DNA from 3 places in the Marinobacter sp. UBA2498 genome. Region 1 is predicted to be linked to each of the others. Evidence: predicted binding sites of a transcription regulator. Region 1 holds the regulator's gene; each other region holds the start of a gene.
What was found. Region 1 encodes sigma-54, which starts transcription at its own class of promoters, with help from an activator protein. Its sites were predicted from a motif close to ANTGGCATNNANNTTGCTNT; they were not measured.
Positions count from the first base shown of each region.

Region 2: the regulator sigma-54 is predicted to act here: its motif matches at 962-981, upstream of glnK (P-II family nitrogen regulator).
Region 3: the regulator sigma-54 is predicted to act here: its motif matches at 911-930, upstream of B2W52_RS08810 (flagellar hook-length control protein FliK).

Region 1 is NZ_DDOI01000042.1:4,821-7,062, forward strand. Features, by position in the region: gene lptB (LPS export ABC transporter ATP-binding protein) at 1-512, shown strand, start outside; gene B2W52_RS04575 (RNA polymerase factor sigma-54) at 664-2,190, shown strand.
Region 2 is NZ_DDOI01000090.1:11,230-13,471, forward strand. Features, by position in the region: gene B2W52_RS12595 (YifB family Mg chelatase-like AAA ATPase) at 1-391, opposite strand, end outside; gene B2W52_RS12600 (accessory factor UbiK family protein) at 455-709, opposite strand; gene glnK (P-II family nitrogen regulator) at 1,091-1,429, shown strand; gene B2W52_RS12610 (ammonium transporter) at 1,503-2,242, shown strand, end outside.
Region 3 is NZ_DDOI01000064.1:80,508-82,749, reverse strand. Features, by position in the region: gene B2W52_RS08820 (PP2C family protein-serine/threonine phosphatase) at 1-528, shown strand, start outside; gene B2W52_RS08815 (Hpt domain-containing protein) at 521-868, shown strand; gene B2W52_RS08810 (flagellar hook-length control protein FliK) at 1,022-2,212, shown strand.

The DNA of each region.
Region 1 (2,242 bases):
TGCATGGTCGGGCCCGCCAGGGCATCGGTTACCTGCCCCAGGAAGCCTCGGTCTTCCGCAAACTGTCCGTACGCGACAACATCATGGCCATCCTCGAAACCCGGCCGGGGCTGGGCAAGGCAGAGCGGGAGAAGAAGCTCGAGGGGTTATTGGAAGAATTCCACATCACCCATATCCGGGACAGTGTTGGCATGGCATTGTCCGGCGGTGAACGCCGACGGGTGGAGATTGCCCGGGCACTGGCCATGGAGCCGGCTTTTATCCTGCTGGATGAACCCTTCGCCGGTGTGGACCCCATATCCGTCAGTGACATCAAACACATCATCCGGCACCTTCGGGACAAAGGCATTGGCGTTTTGATCACCGACCACAACGTGCGTGAGACCCTGGACATCTGCGAGAATGCCTACATTGTTTCCGGCGGCCACATCATCGCCTCCGGCAATGCCGACGCCATCCTGGCCAACCAGCAGGTCAAGGAAGTCTATCTCGGCGACGAATTCAGACTCTGACACCCAATGGCTGATTGTTTTGATGATCTGTAGCAAGTAAACTCGGCAAAGAACTTGCTAGGGTAAATTAAAATCACGGCAAGTAACCGGCATATAAAGATTTTTTCACGACTTATGACACAACGCGCTGATGAGTGACGGATCCTGAACCATGGTTATGAAAGCCTCCTTACAGTTAAAGCTGGGTCAAAGCCTGACCATGACGCCCCAGCTGCAACAGGCGATCCGGCTTCTCCAGCTCTCCACTCTCGACCTCCAGCAGGAAATCCAGCAGGCACTGGAATCCAACCCCATGCTGGAGACCTCCGAGGACGATGACCAGACCGACGCAGCCAGCGAAAACGACGAGCGCGAGGCCAACGCCACCGAGTCCGCCGCTGAAGCTGCCCCGGAACCGGCCAGCGACTGGGATGAATCCGAGAACGGCCCGGACTGGTCCTCGGAGAACGAGATTCCTGACAACATTCCGGACGATCTGCCGGTTGATACCGCCTGGGACGACATCTACCAGTCCGCACCAGCGCCGGCAGCCCGCAACGACGACGAAAACGATCACGATTTCGAAACCCGTAATTCCCCGACCGAAACGCTTCAGGATCACCTGGAATGGCAGCTCAATCTGACGCACCTCAGTGAACGGGACCAGGCCATTGCCCATGCCCTGATGGATGCAGTGGACGAACGGGGCTATATCACCAGCCCGCTGGAGGAAATCCACGCCGGACTGCTGGATGAGAACGATGAAGACCCCCTTGAACTGGATGAAGTGGAAGCCGTGCTTCACCGCCTGCAACACTTTGATCCGCCCGGCGTGTTTGCCCGGGACCTACAGGAATGCCTGCTGATCCAGCTCAACCAGCTGCCGCCGGAAACACCCTGGCTGGCCCAGGCACGCCTTGTAATTACCCATTACATCAACCTGCTGGGCAACCGCGATTACGCCCAGTTGCTGCGCCGCAGCCGCCTGAAAGAAGACCAGTTGCGGGATGTCCTGGCGCTGATCACCGGCCTGAATCCGCGGCCGGGCGATGTCATTGACCGGGCCGAACCCGATTATGTGATTCCGGACGTGATCGTTCGCAAACACAATGGCCGCTGGCGTGTTGAGCTGAATCCTGAAATTGCACCGCGCATCCGGGTCAATGCCAGCTATGCTTCTCTTATAAGGCGTGCGGACAGCAGTGCCGACAACACCTACCTGCGGGATCAGTTGCAGGAGGCGAAATGGTTTATCAAGAGCCTGCAGAGCCGCAATGAAACCCTGCTGAAAGTGGCGACCCGTATTGTCGAGCACCAGCAAGGATTCCTGGATCAGGGTGAAGAAGCCATGAAACCGCTGATCCTCTCTGATATCGCCCAGGCGGTTGAGATGCATGAGTCCACGATTTCCCGGGTCACCACCCAGAAATACATGCACACCCCCCGGGGAATTTTCGAGCTGAAATATTTCTTCTCCAGCCATGTCAGCACTGACGAAGGCGGTGAATGTTCTTCCACGGCGATCCGCGCGATGATCAAAAAGCTGATTGCCGCGGAAACGCCCAAAAAGCCGTTGAGCGACAGTAAAATTGCAGCCATGCTAGGAGAACAGGGAATCAAGGTTGCGCGACGCACCGTTGCCAAGTACCGGGAGGCCATGCACATTCCGCCTTCGAACGAACGCAAGCGGCTGGTCTGAACACCCCGGGGTCCGGGCGCAACGTACTATTTGCCGGCGCACAATGCGCCAG
Region 2 (2,242 bases), on a different contig from region 1:
CCTGCCGGGCGGCTAATACCGCCGGCAGCACGCCTTTAAGCGGCCTCAATGCACCATCAAGGGACAATTCGCCGAGAAATTCGCAGTCCGAAAGGCTCTCGGCCGGAATCTGGCCCGAGGCCGCCAGAATGCCCAGGGCAATAGGCAGATCAAAGCGACCACCCTCTTTGGGCAAGTCGGCAGGGGCAAGATTAATGGTGATTCTCCGGGCGGGGAACTCGAACCCGGCGTTCAGAAGGGCACTGCGAACACGCTCTTTGCTCTCCCTTACACCGGTTTCCGGCAGCCCCACAATCGAGAGCGCAGGCAAGCCGCCTGAGAGATGGACTTCAACGGTAACGGCGGGCGCCGACACGCCAATGGTGGCGCGGGAATGAACGATAGCAAGCATGACAACCTTCCATGGTAATGACCGGAACTGCTTGCCCGGCGTCCTGCCGGGCGTGTCCGTGGTTTACTGTTTTGGCAGGGAATTTTCCAGTTCGGCTACCCGCTTCTCGAGTGCGTCCACCTTTTCACGGGTCTTCAGCAGGACCGCCTGCTGGGCGTCGAACTCTTCCCTCGTTACCAACTCCAGGCGGGACAGGACGGACATCACGGTGGCCCGGGCCTGGGTTTCAAAATCTTCCCGTGCAGCGCGGGCCATGTCCGGTACAAACTGGCCAAACTGGCCCTGCAGCTGAGCAAAAATATCCTGTGGACCTTTCACACATCACCTCACACATTTCTGAAATATCCGGCTTCGACTAAAAGAGAGGGCCTGTTACCGGTTTGCAGGAGTGTATCACACCGCAGCCCCTGCCATACTGTAGGCGGTCGGCCCTATAATAGCGGTCGAACGGTCAGGCAGCCCGCTCCAATTTGGCTCACTGGCCGGCTACCCGCTTCATTTTGGTGCACAACTTTGCGCCATTCTGGTACGCGGATATCGTAGCCTGTTGTTTTAAATATATTTTTTTGCGTTGGCATACCCGATGCTAAAGCTCTCGTACGCAATCCGCACGATTGGTGTGCGAGGTGGCAGCATCCCGAGCTCAACAACCGGCCGACGGGCCCTCACTGTTGAGACGGCTTTACCAAGGAGAAAGCAATGAAACTTGTGACAGCGATCATCAAGCCTTTCAAATTGGACGATGTCCGTGAGGCATTATCCGAGATTGGCGTTCAAGGCGTAACCGTCACTGAAGTCAAAGGCTTCGGTCGGCAAAAAGGCCACACAGAACTCTATCGTGGCGCGGAATACGTGGTGGATTTCCTGCCCAAGGTGAAGGTGGAAGTTGCTATCGGCGACAACCTTCTGGACCAAGTTATCGAGTCCATCACCAAGGCGGCCAACACCGGCAAGATCGGTGACGGCAAGATCTTCGTGACTGAACTGGCTCAAGCCATCCGGATCCGGACTGGCGAAACCGGCGAAGAAGCGGTCTGAACCAGCTCTGATTTTTCGATCAGCCAACGCAAAAAAATTTATAACCTGAAAAGCCTCGTGCGGAGGGCTTCATATGGAAAGCAATCTTAATCACATTTTTGAACTCCAGTATGCGCTGGATACCTTTTACTTCCTGATTTGCGGTGCCCTGGTCATGTGGATGGCCGCTGGCTTTGCCATGCTGGAAGCCGGCCTGGTGCGTGCCAAGAACACCACTGAAATCCTGACCAAGAACGTGGCCCTGTTTGCGGTCGCCTGTACCATGTACCTGATTGTCGGCTACGACATCATGTACGACGGCGGTATCTTCCTGAGCGGTGTAACAACCGTTGCCGAGATGGACGACGCAGCGATCGCGGGCGTTATTGCAGCCTCCACTGAAGCCGGCTTCGGCGACATGGGCGAATACAGTGGCGCTTCTGACTTCTTCTTCCAGGTTGTTTTCGTTGCAACCGCCATGTCCATCGTTTCCGGCGCCGTGGCTGAGCGCATGAAGCTCTGGGCCTTCCTGGCTTTCGCCATCGTTATGTGTGGCTTCATCTACCCGATGCAGGGTTCCTGGACCTGGAACGGCGACGCGGTATTCGGCATGTACGAGCTGAGCTACAGCGACTACGCCGGTTCCGGTATCGTTCACATGGCAGGCGCAGCAGCGGCCCTGGCAGGCGTTCTTCTCCTCGGTGCCCGTAAAGGCAAGTACGGCGCCAAAGGCGAAATCCGTGCCTTCCCGGGCGCCAACCTGCCCCTGGCAACGCTTGGTACCTTCATCCTCTGGATGGGCTGGTTCGGCTTTAACGGCGGCTCCACCCTGAA
Region 3 (2,242 bases), on a different contig from region 1:
GAATGGCGCTGCAGCTATGAAATCCGGGAAAGGACCCTCGGAGAGTTCAGTCCCCTGCCTCTGTTGCTTCATATCTGTATGGAGGTGCCGGGTCTTCGACGGAAGAGCGGCGAAATCTATACCCTGCTGGCGGAACTCTACAACAACGCGCTGGAGCACGGTGTTCTGGAACTCCCGTCAGAATGGAAGCACTCACCGGAGGGCTTTGGCCGCTACTACGCGGAGCGCAATCGGCGCCTGGCCAACGTGGAGGGTCACTACATCCGGTTCACACTGCACCATTCCCTGAAACCGGATGGAGGTCGGCTTCGTGTTATCTGTGAGGACAGCGGCCAAGGGTTTGATTTTCACAATCATCCCAGCGTGGCCCCCGGTAATTCCCCAACCATGAGCGGGCGCTATGCAGGGCGGGGCCTGCTGCTGTTGAAACGTCTGGCGGAGACCATCAGGTTTCATGAACAGGGCAATCATGTTGAAATTGTCTACGATTGGCAGTTCGCCCGTACAGCGGAGAATCGAGATGACTGATAAACCACACCTGGACGAGGAGGCACTGGCTGAGCTTCGAGACGTCATGGAGGACGAATTCGAAGTGCTGATACAGACCTATGTTGCAGATTCCCGCGACAGGATTCGGGGATTGCAAGAAGCCCTGAGGGCTGACGATAGTGACGCCTTTGCCAAGACGGCCCATAGCTTCAAGGGCAGTTGTATCAATATTGGCGCCCCACGACTTGGCGATCTCTGCCTGAGGGCGGAAATCGCAGGAAAGGAATCCCGGCTGGACGATGCCTCGGGATTACTGGATGACATCGCCCGGGAATTCGAACAGGTAATCGCAGGCCTGGATGGCTTGATGGTGGGGTGAATCAGGTCTATTCAGGCCGTTTGTCAGGCGAAGCAGGTGTGCGCTGGCATCACAATTGCTTTGTCCTTCGCATTGAGTGGATTAACCGCCCATGCACCGGCCAAGTCCGGCAAGGTGAGGGCGACAATGCGATAAAAGCGGCAAGAGGTTGCCATGGCCCAGATGGTTCTTCCCCAAACCCCCGCGCCCGGGACGCAACAAGATCCCGGCCCGTCAAAATCCGGAGCCAGCCGAGATCCGGCTGACAGGAAAAGCGATTTCGACTCTGTCTCCCAGGCTGAGCAAAAGCGGCTCGATCGCCAGAAGGCGGATCGGGCCGCTGAGGCCAGATCTGCCGATGAATCCCGGGCGGCCCGGGACACACCTTCAGAGACGAAAACGGAAGCAAACGCGAACGCTGATCCAAAGGGTGGCGAAAAAGCCAACGCTGCCACGGATGCTGAATCACAGGACGCGGACTGGGCCGCTGTAGCAGGTGATGGCAAATCAGAGCCGACGGCGCTTCCCCTTACCTTTGTCGAGTTGCAGTCCTGGCTGAATCCAAAAGCCGGAGGTGCCGGTGAGTCCGCCATGTCAGCTACAATGCCGGGAGTCGGCGTCAATGCTGCCAACGGTGTTTCGGGCCAAGCGAATTCCGTTGCCGGATTGTTCAGTGGCCTTCTCACAGGGGCCTCGGGTCAGAAAGCTCAGTCCGGATCCGGCGGTGTTTCCGGCGATGCGACACTGACAGATGTCATGAAGGCCTCAGTGCTCACCGACTCCGGCCGCAATGCGGATTCCGGCTCGTTGATCAATTCTGGCCGCTTCCAGTCCGCCATGGATCTGGTGTCCCAGCAAGCGGCCAATAATGCCAATGGGGCAGCAAAACTGACGGCCGAGAACGCTGCGCCATTACGAGGTTATGCTACGTCCATTGATGTGCCGGTAGGCCATGCAGAGTGGGGCGACAAACTGGTGGGCAAGCTCAGCTGGCTGACTGCCCGTAACATGTCGGTTGCCGAAATCCACCTGACACCACCGGACATGGGCCCCATGGAGGTCAAGGTCCGGGTGCAGAACGAGCAGGCGAGTATTACGGTCCATTCGGCCAATCCCGTGGTCCGTGACCAGCTTGAACTGCATTCCCACCGGCTCAGGGATATGCTGGGTGAGCAGGGAATGTCGTTGGCAGGCTTCGATGTTTCCGATTCGCCTCGCCAGCAGACCGGCGAGCAGGGCACCGGAAACGATAATGGCTCCGGTGGCGGTTCGGCATCGCTGGTCGCTGGCGATCAGGACGATGAAGGCATCAGCTCCGGCAGCCTTGATCTCAGCTGGAAAGGCGAAGTAGACATCTTCGCCTGATACCCTTCGATATTCTCTTCCAATCTCCTT